DNA from 4 places in the Novosphingobium bradum genome. Region 4 is predicted to be linked to each of the others. Evidence: predicted binding sites of a transcription regulator. Region 4 holds the regulator's gene; each other region holds the start of a gene.
The links. The regulator LexA, encoded in region 4, represses DNA repair genes until DNA is damaged. The targets are predictions, from matches to a motif close to GTTCCNCNCTTGTTCT.
Positions count from the first base shown of each region.

Region 1: the regulator LexA is predicted to act here: its motif matches at 2,718-2,733, upstream of recA (recombinase RecA).
Region 2: the regulator LexA is predicted to act here: its motif matches at 1,328-1,343, upstream of uvrA (excinuclease ABC subunit UvrA).
Region 3: the regulator LexA is predicted to act here: its motif matches at 2,709-2,724, upstream of ACFOD9_RS04250 (ATP-dependent helicase).

Region 1 covers NZ_JBHRTQ010000004.1:193,696-199,289, reverse strand. Annotated here, with positions in the region: gene ACFOD9_RS04410 (nuclear transport factor 2 family protein) at 1-239, shown strand, start outside; gene ACFOD9_RS04405 (helix-turn-helix domain-containing protein) at 363-575, shown strand; gene ACFOD9_RS04400 (hypothetical protein) at 572-1,306, shown strand; gene ACFOD9_RS04395 (DNA cytosine methyltransferase) at 1,225-2,424, opposite strand; gene recA (recombinase RecA) at 2,808-3,881, shown strand; gene ACFOD9_RS04385 (class I SAM-dependent methyltransferase) at 4,006-4,833, shown strand; gene alaS (alanine--tRNA ligase) at 4,968-5,594, shown strand, end outside.
Region 2 covers NZ_JBHRTQ010000003.1:64,493-70,086, reverse strand. Annotated here, with positions in the region: gene ACFOD9_RS02565 (hypothetical protein) at 1-170, opposite strand, end outside; gene ACFOD9_RS02560 (N-acetylmuramidase domain-containing protein) at 359-1,150, shown strand; gene uvrA (excinuclease ABC subunit UvrA) at 1,355-4,249, shown strand; gene ACFOD9_RS02550 (hypothetical protein) at 4,425-4,874, opposite strand; gene ACFOD9_RS02545 (CHRD domain-containing protein) at 5,186-5,594, shown strand, end outside.
Region 3 covers NZ_JBHRTQ010000004.1:161,528-167,121, forward strand. Annotated here, with positions in the region: gene ACFOD9_RS04235 (caspase family protein) at 1-625, opposite strand, end outside; gene ACFOD9_RS04240 (MFS transporter) at 879-2,153, opposite strand; gene ACFOD9_RS04245 (hypothetical protein) at 2,230-2,553, opposite strand; gene ACFOD9_RS04250 (ATP-dependent helicase) at 2,728-5,064, shown strand; gene ACFOD9_RS04255 (MlaA family lipoprotein) at 5,175-5,594, opposite strand, start outside.
Region 4 covers NZ_JBHRTQ010000007.1:532,376-537,969, forward strand. Annotated here, with positions in the region: gene ACFOD9_RS08425 (ComEC/Rec2 family competence protein) at 1-1,694, shown strand, start outside; gene lexA (transcriptional repressor LexA) at 1,878-2,573, opposite strand; gene ACFOD9_RS08435 (molybdopterin molybdotransferase MoeA) at 2,683-3,885, opposite strand; gene moaC (cyclic pyranopterin monophosphate synthase MoaC) at 3,885-4,379, opposite strand; gene trpC (indole-3-glycerol phosphate synthase TrpC) at 4,565-5,353, opposite strand.

The sequences.
Region 1 (5,594 bases), on a different contig from region 4:
GCCGCGAGGCCTATCTTGCCCGCCTGCGCCTGGCCACTGGCCGCTACCGCGACCTCGTGGTCACCGGCTTTACCGCGAGGCGCGATGGCCGGATCGCCATCAGCCAGGGCGACGTGCGCTTCGTCCGCGAGGACACCGGCCTGCCCCCGGTCGCCGTGCACGCCCATTTCCTCGCCGTCTGGCGCAACGAAAGCGGCACCTGGCGCCTGCTGGCCTATGCCTCGCCGCCGCTGCCCTGAGGGCGGCGGATCATCGCCACCATTTCCGCTCCGCATTTCCGCAGGCGGTAGCCTTGCCGCCGCAGGTCGATGTGACTCATAGGATGTGGCGCCCGCCATCGCCCCGCTGGATATGCCGTTTGCATGGACATCCAGAAAGTCGTCGGCAACAATCTGCGAACCCTTCGAACCCTGCGGGGCTGGTCGCAGGAAGAGTTCGCCGAACGGTCCGGAATCCACCGCACCTATATCAGCGGGGTTGAGCGCGGCCTCCGCAACCCCACGGTGACCGTGCTTGCCGCCCTGGCCCGTGCCCTCGACATCGCGCCTGCCGGCTTGCTGGAGGGGGCGCGGTGAGCGCCGTCTTCTCCAGCAGGCAGCAGCTTGACCAGATTTGCCTGATCCTGTCGCGCTACATCCGGCTGCCGGTTTCGACCGACACCATACCCGGCGCATTCCTCGAGGCCGTTCTCGCGCACGTTCGCGGAGCCCTGCGTTTGAACACCTATGACTATGTCGATATCCATCGGCCGCAAGAGCGCGTGGGCTGGTCGATCAAATCCACGCTTGCCGCCACTCCGGTGACGTGGAAACGGGCCAAGCTGCCCAACCAGGCGCAACTCATTGCCGCTTCCGAACAGTCGGATGAGGGGCTCCAGGCCCTGGGCGACGCGATCATCTCGTTCTGCAATGCCCACGCGCACGCCAGCCTCGCCCGGTATGGGCTGGACGAGATCGGGTATGCCCGGCTGATCGTGCATCGCACAGGGGATGTGACCTACTTCGAACGCAAGCTGTGTGATCGCGCCAATCCCGACATCTTCTCGCCTCGGGATTTTGAGTGGCAGTGGTCGTCGCCGAAGAAGACAGTCAGGAAAGAGCAGCTTCCGGCCCTGCATGGTCGTCACCGCGAGACCGGAAAGAAGTGGTGGGCCTGGCACGGCCGTGGCGAAAATCAGCTACACTTCAACGGCGATTCGACCTGGTGGCCCGCCAGGGATGATCCTCATGCGATCAGCTTCAGGTTCCCCGCCGAGGACGAGAAGATTTCGTTCGAACGCCTGACCGAGGTGCTCGAGGCGCTTTGAGCCGCCAACTGTCGCAGCAGGTCCTCGACCACCCGTTGCGCCAGCAGCGGCGGGACCGCATTGCCAAGCTGGCCCGCCTGCTGCGTAAAGCTGCCGACGAATTCGAAGCTGTCAGGGAATCCCTGAATGCGGGCGATCTCGCGGATGGTGAGCGTCCGCACGTCCACCGGATGGCCGAATCGGCCCGAACCGGGATGGAAGACCCATCGGGTGATGGTTGGCGCGACCATGTCCTTGGTCAGCCGCCCGTAGGCGCCGCTATAGCCGCCCTTGACCTGAAGATGCTTCGGCAGGTCCGCGTGCCCTTGACCCGGACCGATCGACGCCAGGCGTTCATACTGCGTGGGTTGCAGGGGCCGGGCGACATGATTCTTCACGCTGCCGCCGGCATTCCTGACCAGCTTCTGATACGCGGAGAACGGTGCCGTCGCATAATTCGTGACGGCCTGGCCCTCTCCGTGCCGAACCGGGGGCAAATCCCCGATAGCATCCCAGACTGACACGTGACCTTGCTCGCCGGTCAGCGGCAGCGCGCTCTTGCTGGGGAGGTGGGTAGGATGCGGGACGCGCAGGGCCACGCCTTCGCGGTCCGCCAGGAAAAAGGCCCTGCGCCGCCTTTGGGGCACCCCGTAGTCCGCCGCATTCAGAACGGCGTGGGTGACCGAGTAGCCCGCCGCCTCAAGCCGGTGGACCACTTCCGAAGTGTATTGCCCTCCGAAGCCGTTCTTCATTTCCGCCACGTTTTCCATGAGGACCAGCTTGGGCCTGAGGTGCTCGCAGTAGTCCAGGAATCGCTTTACCAGCAGATTTTTGGGATCCTCGAGATAGCGGTACTTGCGCGGCACGTTCTTCGAGAATCCCTGGCACGGCGGGCCTCCCGCCAGCAAGGTCAGTTCCGCCGGCTCGATGCCGATGCGCTTGCCAAACTCGGCCGGACTGAAGTCGAGCACGTTTTCGTTCAGCGCGAGGGTCTCGGGAAAGTTGTGTTTGAACGACGCGAGGAACTTGGCCTCGATGTCGATGCCGGCCACAATCTCGAAGCCTGCCGATGCAAGGCCTGTCGATATGCCACCGGCGCCACAGAACAGGTCAACGGCCTTCATATTCGCCATGTCCATGAGGCTCATAGGGTTCAGCGGCCGTCCATTGGCTATCGAGACGGCGCGCTCTCGCGGAGTGCGGCCGGTCGCAGGGGGAAGTCTTGCCCCTTCATGATGGGTGTTCGAAGGGATGGCAACGTGTCGAGCGGCCGGTGTCCCCCGGTCGGCGCGACGGGCGGCATCGTCACTGCGGGGGGGGGGGAGTCAATTTTTGGCCCATGAACCCTGTCGACTTCATCCCGAAACGGGAAGATGCGAGGCTAAAAGTCGCGCCGAATCAAGCGCTGACCCCACTGCCCGCCAAAAACTTTGTTCCGCGCTTGTTCTGCTGGAACAAAGCGAATACACAGACTGCATGGTTGACCTTCCCGGTCAGCGCCAACTAGGCAAGGGGACGAACGATGGCTGCTCAGTTGAAGCTCATCCAGGAAGGCAAGGAAAAAGACAGCATGGACCGCCAGAAGGCGCTTGAAGCCGCGCTCGCCCAGATCGATCGCGCCTTCGGCAAGGGCTCTGCGATGAAACTCGGCTCGAAGGAGACGATGCAGGTGGAGGCGATCTCCACCGGCTCGCTCGGGCTCGATATCGCGCTCGGCGTCGGCGGCCTGCCGCGCGGCCGGGTGATCGAGGTCTATGGCCCGGAAAGCTCGGGGAAAACCACGCTCGCGCTGCACGTCATCGCCGAAGCGCAGAAGGGCGGCGGCACCGCGGCCTTCATCGATGCCGAACACGCGCTCGATCCGGTCTATGCCAGGAAGCTGGGCGTCAACATTGATGAACTGATCGTCTCGCAGCCCGATACCGGCGAACAGGCGCTGGAAATCGTCGATACCCTGGTGCGCTCCAACGCGATCGACGTGCTGGTGGTCGATTCGGTCGCCGCGCTGGTCCCCCGCGCCGAGATCGAGGGCGAGATGGGCGATAGCCACGTCGGCCTCCAGGCCCGCCTGATGAGCCAGTCGCTACGCAAGCTGACCGGCTCGATCAGCCGCTCGCGCTGCATGGTGATCTTCATCAACCAGCTCCGCATGAAGATCGGCGTGATGTACGGCAACCCGGAAACCACCACCGGCGGCAATGCCCTCAAGTTCTACGCCTCGGTCCGCCTCGACATCCGCCGCACCGGCCAGATCAAGGACCGTGACGAGATCGTCGGCAACGCCACCCGCGTGAAGGTGGTCAAGAACAAGGTTGCCCCGCCGTTCAAGCAGGTCGAATTCGACATCATGTATGGCGAGGGCATTTCCAAGATCGGCGAAATCCTCGATCTCGGCGTCAAGGCCGGCATCGTGGAAAAGTCGGGCGCCTGGTTCTCCTATGATTCGATCCGCATCGGCCAGGGCCGCGAGAACGCGAAGACCTACCTGCGGGAAAACCCTGAGCTTTGCGCCCGTCTCGAAGCCGCCATCCGCGGCAAGACCGACGGCCTGGCCGAGGAAATGATGGCCGGCCCCGATTCGGACGACGAGGGCTGAGCGAACGGCGCTGCCCGGCCCCTGCTGTCTGACCAGCCGGGGCCGGGGCCGGGGCCGGGGCCGGGGCGGCGGGCTTCGGCCCGCACCGCTTGTTCTCGCAGGCAGCGCGGACTAGGTTCTGCCCATGACCGAAGTGTTTGAATGGCAAGGGGAGGTTGGCCGCAAATGGGCCAGGCTCCACGCGCTGACCGACCGGGCCTTCGCCGGGCTGACCCAGCAACTGCTCGAACGGCTGGAGCGCACGGCGGGGCAGGCGATCCTCGATATCGGCTGCGGGGCGGGCGAACTGTCCCTTGCCCTGTCGCGGCTCAGGCCCGGTGCGCGGATCGTGGGGGTCGATGTCTCGGCCGACCTGGTCGCCGCCGCGCGGCACCGCGCCGGGGATCGACCCGCGCTTTCCTTCATCGAGGCCGATGCCGCCACCTGGACGCCGGATGATTTCCGGCCCGATCTTCTGGTCTCCCGCCACGGGGTGATGTTCTTTCCCCAGCCCGTCGCCGCCTTTGCCCACCTGCGCGAAATCGCCGCGCCCGGCGCCGCCATGGCCTTCACCTGTTTTCGTGACCGCCGGCTCAATCCCTGGGCAAGCGAACTGGCCGCCCTGTTGCCGCCCGACCTTGCAACTCCGGCCGATCCGCTGGCCCCCGGCCCCTTCGCCTTCGCCGACGATCGCTACGTCGCGGCCATCCTGGGCGATGCGGGCTGGCGCGAGGTGCGCTTCGAGCCGCTCGACTTCGCCTATGTCGCGGGAATGGGCAGTGATCCGGTTGCCGATGCCCGCGAGTTCCTCGGCCAGATCGGCCCGGCCGCGCCGATCCTCGCGCAATTGCGCGGTTCACCCGCCGAGGCCGCCTTCGAGGCGCGGTTCATGGAATGGATCGCGGACTATGCGAGCGACGGCCTTGTTGCCTTCCCGGGCGCTGCCTGGCTGGTCAGCGCCCGCCGCGCCTGAGCCGCCCTGACCGCCACCGGCAGCGGTGCCCGGGCGCGTTCGGGCTGCCCTTGCGGTGCCGCGCAGCCAATCCTGCCGCAATTGCCGCGCGTTCCGGCTTGTCGCCCGCGCGGCTCTGCCCTATCGGCACCGGCATGAGCTCGACCAACGAAATCCGCCGGTCCTTCCTCGAATACTTCGGCTCGAACGGGCACGAAGTCGTGCCGTCGGCGCCGCTTGTTCCGTACAACGACCCGACGTTGATGTTCACCAATGCGGGCATGGTCCCGTTCAAGAACGTCTTCACGGGCCTGGAAACGCGGGCAACCCCGCGCGCGACTTCGTCGCAGAAGTGCGTCCGCGCCGGCGGCAAACACAATGACCTCGACAATGTCGGCTATACCGCCCGGCATCATACCTTCTTCGAAATGCTGGGGAATTTTTCCTTCGGTGACTATTTCAAGGAACAGGCGATCACCCACGCCTGGACCTTGCTGACGAAGGAATGGGGCCTGCCCAAGGACAAGCTCCTGGCCACGGTCTATCACACCGACGACGAAGCCTTCGACCTGTGGCGCAAGATCGCCGGCCTGCCGGAAGACAGGATCATCCGCATCGCCACGAAGGACAATTTCTGGGCGATGGGCGATGAAGGCCCCTGTGGGCCGTGCTCGGAAATCTTCTTCGATCACGGTCCCGGGATTGCCGGCGGCCCGCCCGGTTCGCCTGACGAGGACGGCGACCGCTTCATCGAGATTTGGAATCTCGTATTCATGCAGTTC
Region 2 (5,594 bases), on a different contig from region 4:
ATCCCGGTCCAGTAGGTGATGAACAGGAGGCCGCCGTGGATCTTGTGCAGGCCCAGCCCCGCGCCCAGGGCGATGAACCCGGCAATGGCCAGGACCACCCCGCCCAGCACCAGCAGCGCCTTGCCCTTGCCCAGGGGCGCCGCCGGCTCGCTCATTTCGGTCTGTGTCATTGCCATCATCCCCTCAGCCCCGGCCGCTCGTGGCGACCTTGCGGTTGTTCGTCCGCTGTCCCGGCCAGCCTAGGGACGCACTCCAGCCTAGTCGAGCGATTTGCGGTATCTCCAAATGGGTTAATACACTTTCCTACAACGTGCCCATGCGGATATCCGCGAATCTCCCCATCCCAGGAGACGCGCGCATGACCGCCAGCCCGCCCGCCGCCGAATTCACCGGCAATCCCGCCCCGCTCACCCCGACCGACTTCGCCGCCGCCGCCGCCGCGCTGGGTTGCACCGCCGCCGCTGTGCGCGCCGTGGTCGCGGTGGAAAGCCGGGGCGGGTTCCTCGCCGATGGCCGCCCGCGCATCCTGTTCGAACGCCACAAGTTCTCCGCCTTCACCGGCCATGCCTTCGACGATAGCCACCCGGCCGTGTCCGCCCGACAGCCCGGCGGATATCTGGGGGGCGCGCGCGAATATGACCGGCTGGGAGAAGCCCTCGCGCTCGATCGACTGGCCGCGCTCAAGGCGGCAAGCTGGGGCGCGTTCCAGATCATGGGCTTCAATCATGCCGCCGCCGGCTTTCGCGATGTCGAAAGCTTCGTCGCCGCCATGGTCTCGGGCCACGCCGCCCAGCTCCGGGCCTTTGTCGCCTTCATCCGTGCCCAGGGTCTTGCCGATGCCCTCGCCCGGGCCGACTGGCCGGTCTTCGCCCGCGCCTACAACGGCCCGGCCTATGCGGCCCATGCTTACGATACGAGGATCGCCGAGGCTCATGCCCGCTTCCTCGCCGAAGGCGCAGACCAGCGTCCCACCCTCCGTCATGGAGCCACCGGCGAGGCTGTCCGCCAGCTCCAGCGCCTGCTCGGGCTTTCGGCCGACGGCCTGTTCGGCCCCGCCACCCAGGCCGCCGTCACCGCCCGCCAGCGCGCGGCCGGCCTCCCGGCCGATGGCGTGGTCGGCCCGCAAACCTGGGCCATGCTGACCGGCTGAGCGCCCTTTCGCAAAGGCCAACCCCCAACTCCCACCCCCTTCCCGGCGGGATGGGAACCGCTGCCCGCCGCCTGTCCACCCCGGGGCGCCGGATACTGGCCCAAGGTGCGCCTTGCGCCCGCCGTCGCCATTCCCCACATGGTCCCGAGCAGCATGGCCGTCCGGTCTTGCCTCACCCGAACAGATGTGGAACACCGCCGCGCTATGTCGCTTTCGAAGATCACCGTGCGCGGCGCGCGCGAGCACAACCTCAAGGGCTTCGATGTCGAGCTGCCGCGCGATAGCCTGATCGTCATCACCGGCCTGTCCGGCTCGGGCAAGTCGAGCCTCGCCTTCGATACGATCTATGCCGAAGGCCAGCGCCGCTACGTCGAATCGCTCTCGGCCTATGCGCGCCAGTTCCTCGAGATGATGCAGAAGCCCGATGTCGAGCATATCGACGGGCTCTCGCCGGCCATCTCGATCGAACAGAAGACCACCAGCCGCAACCCGCGCTCCACCGTGGCCACGGTCACCGAGATCTACGACTATATGCGCCTCTTGTGGGCAAGGGTCGGCGTGCCCTATTCGCCGGCCACCGGCCTGCCGATTTCCGCGCAGACCGTGAGCCAGATGGTCGACAGGGTCATGGCCCTGCCCGAGGGCACTCGCGCCTACCTGCTGGCCCCGGTGGTCCGCGGCCGCAAGGGCGAATACCGCCGCGAGCTCGCCGAATGGCAGAAGGCCGGCTACACCCGCGTCCGCATCGATGGTGAGTTGTATGCCATCGAGGACGCCCCAGCACTCGACAAGAAGTTCAAGCACGACATCGAGGTGGTGGTCGATCGCATTGCCGTGAAGGACGGCATCCAGACCCGTCTGGCGGACAGTTTCGAACAGGCGCTGAAACTGGCGGAAGGGCTCGCCTATGTCGATCTGGCCGATGGCCCGGTTCCGGGGCGCGAGGAGGAGAGCACCGGCACGCAGCTCAAGGGCGCCGGCCTGCCCGCCAACCGCATTGTCTTTTCCGAAAAGTTTGCCTGCCCGGTCAGCGGCTTCACCATCGAGAGCGTGGAGCCGCGCCTGTTCAGCTTCAACGCCCCGCAAGGCGCCTGCCCGGCCTGCGACGGCCTGGGCGAAAAGCTGCTGTTCGACCCCCAGCTCGTCGTTCCCAACGATGCGCTCTCCCTCAAGCAGGGCGCGGTGGTCCCCTGGGCCAAGAGCAACCCACCCAGCCCTTATTATATGCAGGTCCTTTCCAGCCTCGCCGCCGAATTCGGCTTCAGCCTGGAAACGCCCTGGCAGGACCTGCCCGGCGAAGTCCGCCTGATCATTCTCCACGGCACCGGCGGCAAGCCCGTCGCGCTCACCTTCAAGGACGGGCGCAAGAGCTACACGGTCCACAAGGCCTTCGAGGGCGTGATCGGCAATCTCACCCGCCGCCTCCTGCAAACCGAAAGCGCCTGGATGCGCGAGGAGCTGGCCAAGTTCCAGACCGCGCAGCCCTGCGAGGTGTGCGACGGCAAGCGCCTCAAGCCCGAAGCCCTCAGCGTGAAGGTTGCGGGGGAAGACGTGTCCACCGTCACCCGCTTCTCGGTCGTCGCCGCGCTCGGCTGGTTCGCCGATCTGCCCGCCCGCCTCACCGACCAGCAGAACCAGATCGCCCGCGCCATCCTCAAGGAGATCGACGAGCGCCTCGGCTTCCTCAACAACGTCGGCCTCGATTACCTCAACCTCAACCGCACCTCGGGCACCCTGTCGGGCGGCGAAAGCCAGCGCATCCGCCTCGCCAGCCAGATCGGTTCGGGCCTCTCCGGCGTGCTCTACGTGCTCGATGAACCCTCCATCGGCCTCCACCAGCGCGACAACGATATGCTGTTGGCAACGCTGCGCCGCCTGCGCGATCTCGGCAACACGGTCATCGTGGTGGAGCATGATGAGGATGCGATCCGCACCGCCGATCATGTGGTCGATCTCGGCCCCGGCGCCGGCGTCCACGGCGGCGAGATCGTGGCCCAGGGCACCTTGCAGGACATTCTCGACAGCGAGGACAGCCTCACCGGCCAATACCTTTCCGGCCGCCGCCGCATCGAGGTTCCGCAAGAGCGCCGGAAGGGCAACGGCCACAAGATCACGGTCGAAAATGCCCGCGCCAACAACCTCAGGGGCATCACCGCCAGCCTCCCGCTCGGCACCTTCACCTGCGTCACCGGCGTCTCCGGCTCGGGCAAGAGCTCCTTCACGCTCGACACGCTTCACGCCGGCGCCGCCCGCGTGCTCAACGGCGCCCGCGTCGTCGCCGGCCCACACGATCGCATCACCGGCCTCCAGCACTGCGACAAGGTGATCGAGATTGACCAGTCGCCCATCGGCCGCACGCCGCGCTCCAACCCCGCGACCTATACTGGCGCCTTCACCCTGATCCGCGATTGGTTCGCCGGCCTGCCCGAAAGCCAGGCCCGCGGCTACAAGCCGGGCCGCTTCTCCTTCAACGTCAAGGGCGGCCGCTGCGAAGTGTGTCAGGGCGACGGCCTGATCAAGATCGAGATGCACTTCCTGCCGGACGTTTATGTCACCTGCGAGGAATGCAGCGGCAAGCGCTACAACCGCGAAACCCTGGAGGTGAAGTTCAAGGGCCACTCCATCGCCGACGTGCTGGACATGACGATCGAGGACGCGGAGGAGTTCTTCAAGGCCGTCCCCCCGATCCGCGACCGGATGCATATGCTCAATGAAGTGGGCCTGGGCTACGTCAAGGTCGGCCAGCAGGCCACCACGCTCTCGGGCGGCGAAGCCCAGCGCGTCAAACTCGCCAAGGAACTCGCCCGCCGCTCCACCGGCCAAACGCTTTATATCCTCGACGAACCCACCACCGGCCTCCACTTCGAGGACGTTCGCAAACTCCTCGAAGTCCTCCACCGCCTGGTCGATCAGGGCAACTCGGTCGTCGTGATCGAACACAACCTCGACGTGATAAAGACCGCCGACTGGATCCTCGACCTCGGCCCCGAAGGCGGCGTGCGCGGCGGCGAGGTCGTCGCGGAAGGCACGCCGGAACAGGTGGCGAAGAACCCGCGGTCGTTCACCGGCGCCTACCTGAAGCCGCTGCTGGCGCGCTGATTCCAAACTGCCCCTCGCTCAGGCGGGAAGAGCCGGGCCGCCGCCGGGCAAGAGCCTGGCAGCCAAGGCCCCAGCCCGCGCCGCGTGGGGTTGATGGGCGCGGGCCGGGGAACCCCGGGCAAGGGGAAGGCACCCGGGAGAGGGAGGAATGGCCGGCGCGGCAGCCGGCGTCGGATCAGAAGCGGGTCACCACCCGGCTCATCACCCGCCCGCGCAGCAGCCCCGGATTGCTCGGCTGGCCGGGTACGGCGGCGGTGCGATAGAACACGGTTCCGGCCTCGAGCCTGAGGTCGTAGTCACGCAGGTGATAGATCGTGGAAACGGTGCCATCGTCGGCCTCGACCCGGAACTGGGCGACCGGCGCGCGGCTGGCGGCGACCGGCAGGGTCATGGCCGGCAGCCGATCCGGGTGGGCGGCGAAGTCGGCGCGCTCGTCCATGCTGGCGGCCGGGCCGAAGTGCTGGCCCGCGGTCTCGGCGCGGGCCTCGGTGGGCGCAGCCAGCGCGGCGGCCAGCGCCGCGGCGGCGAAGGCGCTGGTGGCAAGCGCGGCGCCGGCCAGGGCGCGGATCAGTCCCGAGCCCGGAACGTGGCCGGGCTCGGACCCGGTGAACGGCGAGTTACGCATCGGTAAAGCCCCCTTCAAGATGCGGCGCCCCAGTCGCGGTGCAATGTGTCGCGGTGCGGTGTGGCGCGGGTTGACGGGAACCCGGCGGGCTCCCTGAGTGAAGGAAGTCTCACAGCTCAGGGTTTACGCTTTGCCCCGCGAAGCTCGGCAATGGTCATGGTTAAACCGTTAGTCGTGCCGGGCGGGCGCGGCGGTCCGGGCGTGGGCGCGGCCTGCCTTGCCGGGGCCGGGCGGCGGGTATAGGCTTGGCGCCAAGGGCAGTCGCCGGGGCGCGCGATCCCGGGGCCGGTTCCCCGCGAGGAGAGATGTCCATGATCCGAAACGCGATTGTTGCCGCTTCCCCCCTGGCCCTGCTCGCCGGTCTGTTTGCCGCCGGGCCTGCCCTGGCCGCGCCGATCAAGCTGTCCGCCACGCTCACTGGCCCGGCCGAAACGCCTCCCGGCAAGCCCGACGGCACCGGCGGCTTCACGGTTACCGTCGATCCCGGAACCAACGATTTCTGCTATTCGCTATGGGCCGAAAAGATCGGCAAGCCGACCATGGCCCACCTCCATGCGGGCGCGGCCGGGGCCAGTGGCCCGCCGATTCTCACCCTCGACGTCACCGGCAAGGACAGCGACGAATGTCTCGCCGTCGACAAGGAGAAGCTCGATCCGATCGTCGCCAATCCCGCCGGCTACTATGTCAACGTCCATACCGCCGAATTCCCGGCCGGCGCGG
Region 3 (5,594 bases), on a different contig from region 4:
CGGTATCGAGCGCGAGCTGGCCACCGGCCGCGGCGTAGAGCACCAGCGCGCCATCGATCTCGGTTTCGGCAAGACCCTGGCTCACCGCGCGGGTGCCGGACCGCCAGGAATTGCCGAAGGGATTCTCGCGGCAGGCATCGAGCGCGACGATCCGCAGGCGGGCACCCTCGAGCGTGGAGAGGATCGTGTTGAGTTCGAGCGCCTCAAGGCTGAGATCGCGTGGATCGGTTAGCTTCACGTCAACCGGCAGGAGCCAGTTCTTGCCCCCGCCCTCGATCCCGTGTCCGGCATAGTAGACCATCGCCACCTCGGCACCATCCGCCTGGTCGCGGAACTGGCGCAGGGCCTGATTGAAACCATCCTTGGTAAGATCGGTGGCGAGCGTGACCGAGAAGCCGGCCTGCTGCGCGGCCTGGGCCACCCGGCGGGCATCGCCAACGGTGTTGGCAAGCGCCGAGGCGTTCACATAGGCGGAATTGCCGATGATCAGCGCGGCGCGGCGCGCGGCATGGGCCGGCATCGCGCAAACCAGCCCCAGAAACAGGGCCGCGCCGAGCCAGGCGACGATCCGCCCGGCCGCCAACCGCCAGCCGGGGAATGACGCTTCGCGGAAACCTGCACGCACGATCATCTGAGAGTTCGCCCAATCATCCTTAACGCCAATTCCCGACCCACGGCGCAAGCGCTGCGGTGGAACTGGAGACGATGATAAATACCAGAGCTTGTCTTGAAAAGCGAATCGTAACCTGCGGACAAGGCCCGCCATGTCCCGTTCCGGACCGAACAACCCGACAAAACTTACTGGTCTGTTCGGCAGATTCTCCCAGTAACCGCCGGGCATGAGTCTTTTCCCATGCGAACCATATAGTTGCGCTAAATCAACCGCGATGCGGCCGCGCCGCGGCAAGGCCTGCCAGGGTGAGCGCGCCCGCAGCCGAGATCAGCAGGCCGACGAAGTGGACCTCCCCGGCTCCGGCCATGGCCTGGGCAACCAGCGGGGTCAGTGCCCCGCCGATGATCCCGCCAAGGTTGAAGGCCACCGAAATCCCCGAATAGCGCACCAGCGGCGGATAGAGCGTGGGCAGCCAGGCTCCGAGCGGACCATAGCACAGCCCCATCACGAACAGCGACACCGCCAGGGTCAGGAACACGAGGAGCAGCGAACCACTGGCGAGGCCGCCGCCAAACAGGATGCCGATGGCCACGGCCAGGCTGGCGCCGATCGCCAGGGTGCGGCGCGGGCTGGTCCGGTCGGCATGGGCAGCCGCCGCGAGGATGCCGAGGGCGAGGAACAGGTTGGCCCCCAGTTGCACGCCAAGGAAACTCTCGCGGGCATAGCCCAGCGGTCCCGCGCCCTGGGCCAGCGCGAAGGCGGTGGCGAGATAGAAGATCGCAAAGCAGGCCACCACGCCCGCGCTGCCCGCCAGAACGGCCCCGCCATGATGCGCGAGCAGGCGCGCCAGCGGCACCGGCACCGGGGCTTCGTGGGCCAGGGCTTCGCGGAAGGCGGCGGTCTCGCCGATCCGCAGGCGCACCCACAGCCCCACGCCGACCAGGACCGCGCTGGCAAGGAACGGAATGCGCCAGCCCCAGGCCGCGAATTCGCCTTCCGAAAGCACGGCGCCCAGCACCAGGAACAGGCCGTTGGCGGCAAGGAACCCCACCGGGGCGCCAAGCTGCGGAGCCGCGCCGAACCGCGCTTCCCAGCCCCTGGGGGCATTTTCCACCGCGAGCAGCGCCGCCCCGCCCCATTCGCCGCCAAGGCCGAAGCCCTGCCCGAACCGCATCAGGCACAGCAGCGCCGGCGCCACCCAGCCGACCATGGCGTAAGTCGGCAGGAAGGCGATCGCCAGGGTGGAGCCGCCCATCAGCATCAGCGAGGCCACCAACGTGGCCTTGCGCCCGATCCGGTCACCGAAGTGGCCGAAGGCAATCGCCCCGATGGGTCGCGCCACGAAGGCGACGCCAAAGCTCATGAAGGCGAACATGGTCTGCGCCGCGGCGCTGGCGGCGGGAAAGAACAGCGGCCCGAAGACCAGCGCCGCCGCCGTGGCATAGATGTAGAAGTCATAGAACTCGACCGCGGTGCCGACCAGCGCGGCGGTCAGGACGCGCGCATGAGCGCGGACGGGATGGGGTGCGGGGGCGTGCATGGGGCAGGTGGGTTGCCCAGCCCCGCCCGGCTGTCAAGGAACCCGCCCCCATAAGCCCCGCCCCGCTTGGCCGAGATCAGTGGGTGCGGTGATGATGCCGGGCCTTGGCCGGCCGGCTTCGCGGCGGCGCCCCGCCCTCGCCCGGGTTCTGGCAATTGTCGGTCATGCCTTGGGCGCAGACCGGGTAGGCCTTGTTCAGCGCGGCGACGGGCGGTGGCGGCAGGGTGTTGTTCACCGTGGTCGGCGTGGTTGGCGGCAAGGCGGCGGCCGCCGGCGAATCCGCAGGGACCGGCACCACCTGGCGCGGCATGGAATTCATGTTGCCGGCACCAGGCTGGGCGGCGAGCGGGACGGCAAGGGCGGCGAGAACCAGCGTTCCGCCGGCAAGGGCTTGTCGCATCGGGATTCTCCTGAGGCGCCCGCCTGCGCGGGCAGTCGCCCAGAAAGACTCCGCCGTGGCCAATGGGTTCCTGTCCGCGCGGCGGCCGGGCGCCCCGGCGCGATCGACGGCGCCCCAGCCACCGTGGCCGCATGGCGCTTGCCGCCGCGGCCAATGTTCCCTAACTGTTCACGGATGTCCCTGCCTGACGATCCCCTCCCCGCCGACCTCGCCGCGCACCTGCCCGCCCCCGCCGCCGCCCCCGAATGGCTGGAGCGCCTGAACGCGCCCCAGCGCGAGGCCGTGCTCGCCACCGAAGGGCCGGTGCTGATGCTGGCGGGTGCCGGCACCGGCAAGACCGCGGCACTCACCGCGCGGCTGGGCTGGCTGGTCATGTCGCGCCGGGCCTGGCCGAGCGAGATCCTTTGCGTCACCTTCACCAACAAGGCCGCGCGCGAAATGCGCGAACGCGTGGGCGAGCTGATCGGACCGGCGGTGGAGGGCCAGAATTCCATCATCCCATGGCTGGGCACGTTCCACGCGATCGCCGCCAGGATGCTGCGCCGGCACGCCGAACTGGTGGGGCTGCAAAGCAATTACACGATCATCGATACCGACGACCAGTTGCGCCTGCTCAAGCAGTTGATCCAGGCCGAGGGCGTGGACGACAAGCGCTGGCCGCCCCGCCAGCTGGCCAGCTGCATCGACCGGTGGAAGAACCGCGGGCTCAATCCCGGCGATCTCGATGCGGCGGAGAACGAGGCCTATGCCAATGGCAAGGGCCAGCGCTTCTACCAGCTTTACCAGGACCGGCTGAAGGCGCTGAACGCCTGCGACTTCGGCGACCTGCTGCTCCATATGCTCAACGTGCTGCGCGCCAACCGCGAGATTCTCGAGGCTTACCGCGCAAGGTTCAAGTACATCATGGTGGACGAATACCAGGATACCAACCAGGTCCAGTACCTGTGGCTGCGGCTCCTGGCGCAAGGCCGGCAGAACATCTGCGTGGTGGGCGACGACGACCAGTCGATCTATTCCTGGCGCGGCGCGGAAGTGGCCAATATCCTCAAGTTCGAAAAGGATTTTCCCGGCGCCAAGGTGATCCGGCTGGAGCAGAACTACCGCTCCACCCCGCAGATCCTGGCCGCCGCCTCGGGCCTGATCGGCGCAAATTCCGAGCGGCTCGGCAAGACCCTGTGGACCGAGGCTCATGCCGGAGACAAGGTGCGGGTGATCGGCGTGTGGGACGGGCCGGAGGAAGCCCGCCGGGTGGGCGAGGAGATCGAGCGACTTGAGCGGGAGGGCGCTCGGCTCGATCGCACGGCGATCCTCGTGCGCGCGCAGTTCCAGACCCGCGAGCTGGAAGACCGCTTCATCCAGATCGGCCTTGCCTATCGCATCGTCGGGGGCTTCCGCTTCTACGAGCGGGCGGAAGTGCGCGATGCCCTGGCCTACCTTCGGCTGATCGCGCAAGGTTCCGACGACCTCGCCTTCGAGCGGATCGTCAACACGCCCAAGCGGGGGCTGGGCGACAAGGCGCTGGAAAAGATCCACCGCCATGCCCGGGCCAACGCCGTCCCGCTGCTGCGCGCCGCGCTGGATATCTGCGATACCGACGAATTGCCGGCCCGCGCCCGGGGCACCCTGCTCGCGCTTGTGCGCGACTTTGCCCGGTGGCGCGAGGAGGCCGGGCGGCTGGCTCCGGCCGAACTGGTGCGCGTGGTGCTCGACGAGAGCGGCTATACCGCCATGCTCCAGGCCGAACGCAGCGCCGAGGCTGCCGGGCGGCTGGAGAACCTGACCGAGCTGGCCCGTGCCATGGAGGACTACGAGACGCTGGGCGATTTCCTCGAACACGTCAGCCTGGTGATGGACAACGATGCGAACGACGAGACCGAGAAGGTCACAATCATGACCATCCACGCCGCCAAGGGGCTGGAATTCGACCAGGTGTTCCTGGTCGGCTGGGAGGAAGGGGTGTTTCCCAGCCAGCGCGCGCTCGACGAGGGCGGGCTATCCGCGCTGGAGGAGGAGCGGCGCCTTGCCTACGTGGCAATCACCAGGGCGCGGCGACGCTGCACGATCCTTCATGCCGCCAACCGGCGGATCTATGGCCAGTGGACCTCTGCGATCCCCAGTCGGTTCATCGCGGAAATCCCCGAGGAGCACCTCGCCAGCGAGACCACGCTTTCGGGCGGCGCCTCGCTGTGGCGGGCGCAATGGTCGGAGCGCGACGATCCCTTCGCCCATGTCGCCCGCGAGCAGCCTGCGCGCACGGCGACGCGCGGGCCGGGCTGGCAGCGGGCGGCGGCGGCCCCGTTCGATCCGGCGCCGCGCCGGGTGGCGCAAAGCACCCGCAGCGCGGCCAGCTTCGCGGCCAAGCCCCGGCTCGACCTGAAGGTGGGCGACCGGGTGTTCCACGAGAAGTTCGGCACCGGCACCATCGCGGCGCAGGAAGGCAACAAGCTGGAGATTGACTTCGACGAGGCCGGCCACAAGCGGGTGATCGACAGTTTCGTTCGGTCGGCCTGAGGCGCCGCTGGTGAGCAGCCGGGGCCGGGCCTCCAACACCTGGAACGTCGCCCCGTGCCTGACACGGGGCGACGGATGCCAGAGGGCAATACTGCCTTTCTTCCCGCCCCTCAATCCACGCCCTTGCCCACGCGCGGGGGCAGGTTCGGATCGGGCTTGGCATCGCCATGGCTGGGGCAGATGGCGCCCACTTCGGCGCGGCGCTGCTTGAGGTAGAGGTCGCGCGTCGCCACGTAGGGATCGGGGCTTTCCTCGCGCAGGCGCTGAAGCTGGCCGTCCATCTCGATCCGGTCGTTGAGGCTGTCGATCACCCCGGCGGGGAGCGCATAGTAAGGCTTGTTGAACGGCTTGCCGACGGCGAAGGGCACGGCCGCCCGGTCGAGCAGCAGGCCGGCGAGATCGCGCAGGGTGATCGGGCCGGCGAGCGGCACGAAGAAATAGGGGCCGTTGCCGATGCCCCAGCAGGCGAAGGTGTTGGCGAAGCCGTTGGGCCGGTAGGGCAGGTTGAACGGCTTCGTCTTCGCCACGTC
Region 4 (5,594 bases):
GAGCGGCCTGGTTCACCGGCCTCGCCGCGACCGGCACGGCCACCGGGCCAGTGCAGGTGATCACACCGGCGCCCGGCCAGCACCTGCTCCCGCAGATGCGGCGCGGCCTGTCCCGCCATATCCACCTGCAGTTGGCCGGCTCGCCTGGCGGCATCGCGGCGGCCTTCGCCAGCGGCGATCGCGGCGCCATTGCCGAGGCGGACGAAGCGGCCATGCGCGATTCGGGCCTTACCCACCTGCTTTCGGTCAGCGGGCTTCATGTCAGCGCGGTGATCGGCGCTACCTACCTCATTGTCCTGCGACTGCTTGCCCTGTGGCCGTGGGTGGCGCTGCGCCTGCGGCTGCCGCTGGTGGCCGCAGGCGCGGCGGCGCTGGCAGGGATCGGCTATACCGTGCTGACAGGCGCGGAAGTGCCGACCGTGCGGAGCGTCGCGGGCGCCCTGCTGGTGCTGGTGGCCGTGGCCCTGGGCCGCGAACCGCTGTCGCTGCGGCTGCTTGCCGCGGCCGGCTTCGCGGTGATGCTGGCCTGGCCCGAAGCCGTGGTCGGCCCCAGTTTCCAGCTCAGTTTCGCAGCCGTGCTGACCATCGTCGCGCTGCACCAGGCCGGGTGGATGCGCCACTTCGCCGCCCGGCGCGAGGAGCCGTGGTGGCTGGCCGGCGCGCGCCACCTTGCTGTAATCCTGCTGACCGGCGTGGCCATCGAACTGGCCCTGCTGCCGATCGGGCTTTACCATTTCCACCGGGCCGGCGTGTATGGCGCGCTCGCCAATGTCATCGCCATTCCGCTGACGACCTTCGTCACCATGCCGCTGATCGCCCTGGCGCTGGTCATGGATCTGGGCGGGGCGGGGTGGCCGGCGTGGTGGGCGGTTGGCCAATCGCTCGAACTGCTTCTGGCGCTGGCCCGGATCGTCGCCGCGCAGCCCGGCGCGGTCACCACCCTGCCGGCGATGGGCGGGGCCAGCTATGCCCTGTTCCTCGCCGGCGGCCTGTGGCTGGCCTTGTGGAGCGGGCGAGCGCGGCTGCTGGGCCTGGTTCCGGTGGCGGCCGGCACGGCCTGGCTTGCCATGCTCAGCCCGCCCGACGTGCTGGTCTCGGGCGATGGCCACCATGTCGGCTTCGCGCGCCTGGTGCCGGGCAAGCTGGTGGTCCTGCGCGAGACCCGCAGCGATTTCGCCCGCGAAAAGCTGGCTGAACTGGCCGGCATGGATGGTGACGTGGTGCCGCTCGAAACCTGGCCCGGCGCCCGCTGCAACGCCGATTTCTGCGCCCTGACTATCGCGCGCGGCGGGCGAAGCTGGCGGCTCCTGCTGGCCCGGGGAAGCGCCCCGGTCCCCATGCGCGATCTCGCCGCTGCCTGCGAGCGGGCCGATATCGTGGTGGCCGACCGCTGGCTGCCAAGGTCTTGCCGCCCGGCCGTGCTCAAGCTCGATCGCGCGATGCTGGCGCAAAGCGGCGGCGTGGCGCTTGATCTCGACCATGGCCGGATGACCACCGTTGCCGCCAGCCAGGGCGACCACGGCTGGTGGCGCCCGCCGCCGGCCCGCCCCGCGTGGAACCGACCAGGCCCATCGCAACCCGAAGGCCCGGCCACCACCCCGGCCACTGCCCAGTCCGCCGCTCAGGCCACCGCCCCGGCCACCGCACAGGCCCAAGCCGCCGGAACCGCGTCGCCCCGCCAGCCCGCGCCATAGCCGCGCTACCCGGGCCGTAACCGCGCAACCCGCGCCGCTCGATCACAGCGCCCGCCATTCAACCTTGGCCGGCCCCGGGCGCCGTTCAGCGTCCGGCCGGTTCAGGCTTCGGCTTCGCCTGCGACGGCTGCATCCAGCCATCCGCGGGCGAATGGACGTGCCGTGGCCGCGCTGGCCGCAAGGTCAGTGATAGCGGCGCAGCAGGCCGGCCAGTTTGCCCTGGACCTGGACTTCGCCCGGCCCGTAATATTGCGGGTCGTAGGCGGAATTGGCCGGATCGAGGCGGACCTGGCCCTTTTCGCGGAACAGGTATTTCAGGGTGGCTTCCTCCCCCCGGACGAGGGCGACGACGATCTCGCCATCGCGGGCACTGTCGGTCCGGCGGATCAGGGCATAGTCGCCATCGAGGATGCCGGCCTCGACCATCGAATCGCCCGATACTTCAAGGGCATAGTGTTCGCCCGGGCCGAGCAGGGCGGCGGGAACGGGCAAGGTGGCAGTGGTTTCCAGCGCCTCGATCGGGACGCCGGCGGCGATCCGCCCGTGCAGCGGGAGTTCGATCACGTCGTTCGCCGGTTCGGGCCGGGCTGCCGGAGCGGGCTTGGCGAGAGCGGCCTGCACCGGGGCGGGCGGCGCCTTGGGGGCGGTGATCCGGGCGCTGACATCATCGGGCTGGCGCAGCACTTCCAGCGCGCGGGCACGGTTGGGCAGGCGGCGGATGAAGCCGCGTTCCTCCAGCGCGGAAATCAGGCGGTGAACGCCCGACTTCGACTTGAGATCGAGCGCTTCCTTCATTTCCTCGAACGAGGGGGAAACGCCGGTTTCCTCAAGCCGCTCCTGGATGAACCGGATCAGTTCATGCTGCTTGCGAGTCAGCATTGCCTTATCACTCCCGCGGCGATGATGCCGATATCAGGCCGAAAAGGAGCCTGCATCAGCATCATTCAGTGAACGAACGCGGAACAAGTAAGCAACTTTGGCGGGGCCGTCAAGCAAGTCCGCCATTTTCGAGCAGATAGGCCAGGACCGTTTCGCCGGCCGGCGCCGGGGCTGCGCCGGCGGGGCGGTCGATCAGCACCTGGGCCGCGGCGAGGGCGCCCAGCGCGCCGCTGTCCTGGGTGCGGACGGGGGAAAGGCAGCCCTCGGCGTCGATCGCGGCGCGCACCAGTTCGCGGCGGTCGCCCACGGGCGGGAGATCGGCGGCGAGGGTGAAGGGCAGGGCGCGCGCCAGCGGCTGCGCCGCGCCGAGCAGGGCGCGCAGGAGGGGCAAGAGGAACAGGTAGGCGGTCACCATCGAGGAGACCGGATTGCCGGGCAGGCCGACCGCCAGCAGCGCCCCGCGCCGCGCGACCATCAGCGGCTTGCCCGGGCGGATCGCAACTTTCCAGAAATCAAGCTCGGCCCCCCAGTTCGCCAGTGCCGGGCGGACCAGATCGTGATCGCCAACCGAGGCGCCGCCGGTGGTTACCACCACGTCGCAATCCTCCGCCTGGGCGAGGGCCGCGGTGAGATCCTCCAGCCGGTCGGCAACGGGGCCGATGCGGCGGACCTCGCAGGGGATGGCGGCGACCAGCGCGGCGATCATCGCGCCGTTGCTGGCCGGGACCTGGTGGGGGGCGCAGCTTTCGGGATCGGCGGCGAGTTCGTCGCCGCTGTCGATCACGGCGATGCGCGGCGGGCGACGCACGGCGAGGTGCTTGTGGCCGGCGGCGAGCGCGAGGGCGATCTGGGCCGGGCCGATCCGGGTGCCGGCGGGGAGGAGTTCATCGTCGCGGGCAAAATCGGAGCCGCAGCGGCGCACGTGGCGCTGGGCCTCAGCCGGGCCGGGAGCGATAAGGCGCAGGGTCTGGCCGTCGCGCGCGGTGTTTTCCTGGATGATCACCGTGTCGCAGCCGGCGGGGAGCAGGGCGCCGGTGGAGATGCGGACCGCTTCGCCGGGGGCGGGCTGGCCGGGGAAGGGATGGCCGGCGGCGCTTTCGCCGATCACCTGCCACGGGCCGGCAAGGTCGGTTCCGGCCACGGCATAGCCATCCATCGCCGAGGCATGGGCGGCGGGCTGGGCGCGGCGGGCGCGCAGCGGTTCGGCAAGGTAGCGGCCCAGGGCGCCGGGGACATCGACCCGCTCGACCGGCAGAGGCGCGGCAAGGGCGAGGAGGCGGCGCTGGGCTTCGTCGAGCGGGAGGAGGGCCATCAGCGGGCCGGCCCCGGGCCATGGGCCGGCGCGGTCCAGTCGCCCGACTTGCCGCCGCTCTTGGCGAGGAGGCGGACCTCCTCGATGACCATGGCCTTGTCGATTGCCTTGGCCATGTCGTAAATTGTCAGGAGTGCAACGCAAGTGGCTGTCATCGCTTCCATTTCAACGCCGGTCCGGCCGGTCAGCCGGGCGCTGGCCGTGGCGCGCAGGGCGCCGGGCTCGACCGCGAAATTCAGGGTGACCGAGGTCAGCGCGAGGGGGTGGCAGAGCGGGATCAGCTCGGCGGTTTTCTTGGCGGCCATGATTCCGGCGATGCGGGCGGCGGCAAGGACATCGCCCTTGGGTACTTCGCCATCGCGGATCGCGGAGAGGGCCGCGGGCGACATCCGGATGCGGCCGGTGGCCACGGCTTCGCGGATGGTTTCGGCCTTGCCGCCGACATCGACCATGCGGGCCTTGCCGGATTCGTCGAGGTGGGTGAGCTTGTTCATGGGTGGGGCCGGTTTCCTGACGAAGTTGACGAAGTTGACAGGGTTCTGGCGGGAAAAATCGGCCCTGTCGCGTGCCTCGGTGATTGGGCCGGCATTGAGGCCGGCGGGCGGGCAGCAGCGAACGGAGCACAAGCGGGGTCCATGGCTTGATTGTGCCAGACCGGAGCCCTGCAGGACAGGCGCTTTCAGCCGTGCAGCAGCGCCCGGGTGGCCGCTTCGACATCGGCCTGGCGCATCAGGCTTTCGCCGACGAGGAAGCAGCGCACCCCGGCCTTGTCCAGCCGGACGAGATCGGCGTGGGTGTTGATCCCGCTTTCGCCAACCAGCAGGGCGCCTTCAGGGGCCAGCGGGGCGAGGCGTTCGGTGATTGCCAGATCGGTGACGAAGCGCTTGAGATCGCGGTTGTTCATGCCGATCAGCCGCGACTTCAGGGCATGGGCGCGGGCCATTTCGGCCTCGTTGTGGACTTCCACCAGCACGTCCATCCCGCGTTCGCGCGCGGCGGCCTCGATTTCCTGCATCTGCGCGTCGGACAGGGCGGCGACGATAATCAGGATGGCATCGGCGCCGATGGCGCGGGCCTCGGCGCACTGCCAGGGATCGACCATGAAATCCTTGCGGATCACCGGCAGGGTGCAGGCGGCGCGGGCCTGCACCAGATAGTCCTCATGCCCCTGGAAGAAGGGCGCATCGGTGAGCACCGAGAGGCAGGTGGCGCCGCCGGCCTGATAGGCGCGGGCATGGGCGGGCGGATCAAAGTCCTGCCGGATCAATCCCTTGGAGGGCGAAGCTTTCTTGATTTCCGCGATCAGGGCATAGCTTGAAGCGGAAGCGCGGCGCAGGGCCGCCTCGAAGCCGCGCGGGGGGCTTTGCTGGGTGGCGGCGGCATCGCAATCGGCCAGCGAGCGCAGCGGCTTGCGGCGGGCGACTTCGGCGGCGGTGGCGGCGCAGATTTCGGCGAGCTTGTCGGTCATGGCCGGACGCCATGCCTCTGGCGGGGCACGGGTGCAAGAGATTGGTTCGCGCGGCGGCGGCAGTGGAAGGGATCGGGTTCGCGCGAAGGCGCAAAGGTGCGAAGAAGAAGAAGGTGCGCGCGACGGCGCAGAGGCGCGGAGATGGCTACTGCGAAGCCGCGCTCTCCCTTCCACGCGGATTATACGGCGGCTTGATGAAACGGCCGCTACGCGGCAGCTTCGCGCGGCCCCTCCGCGTCTT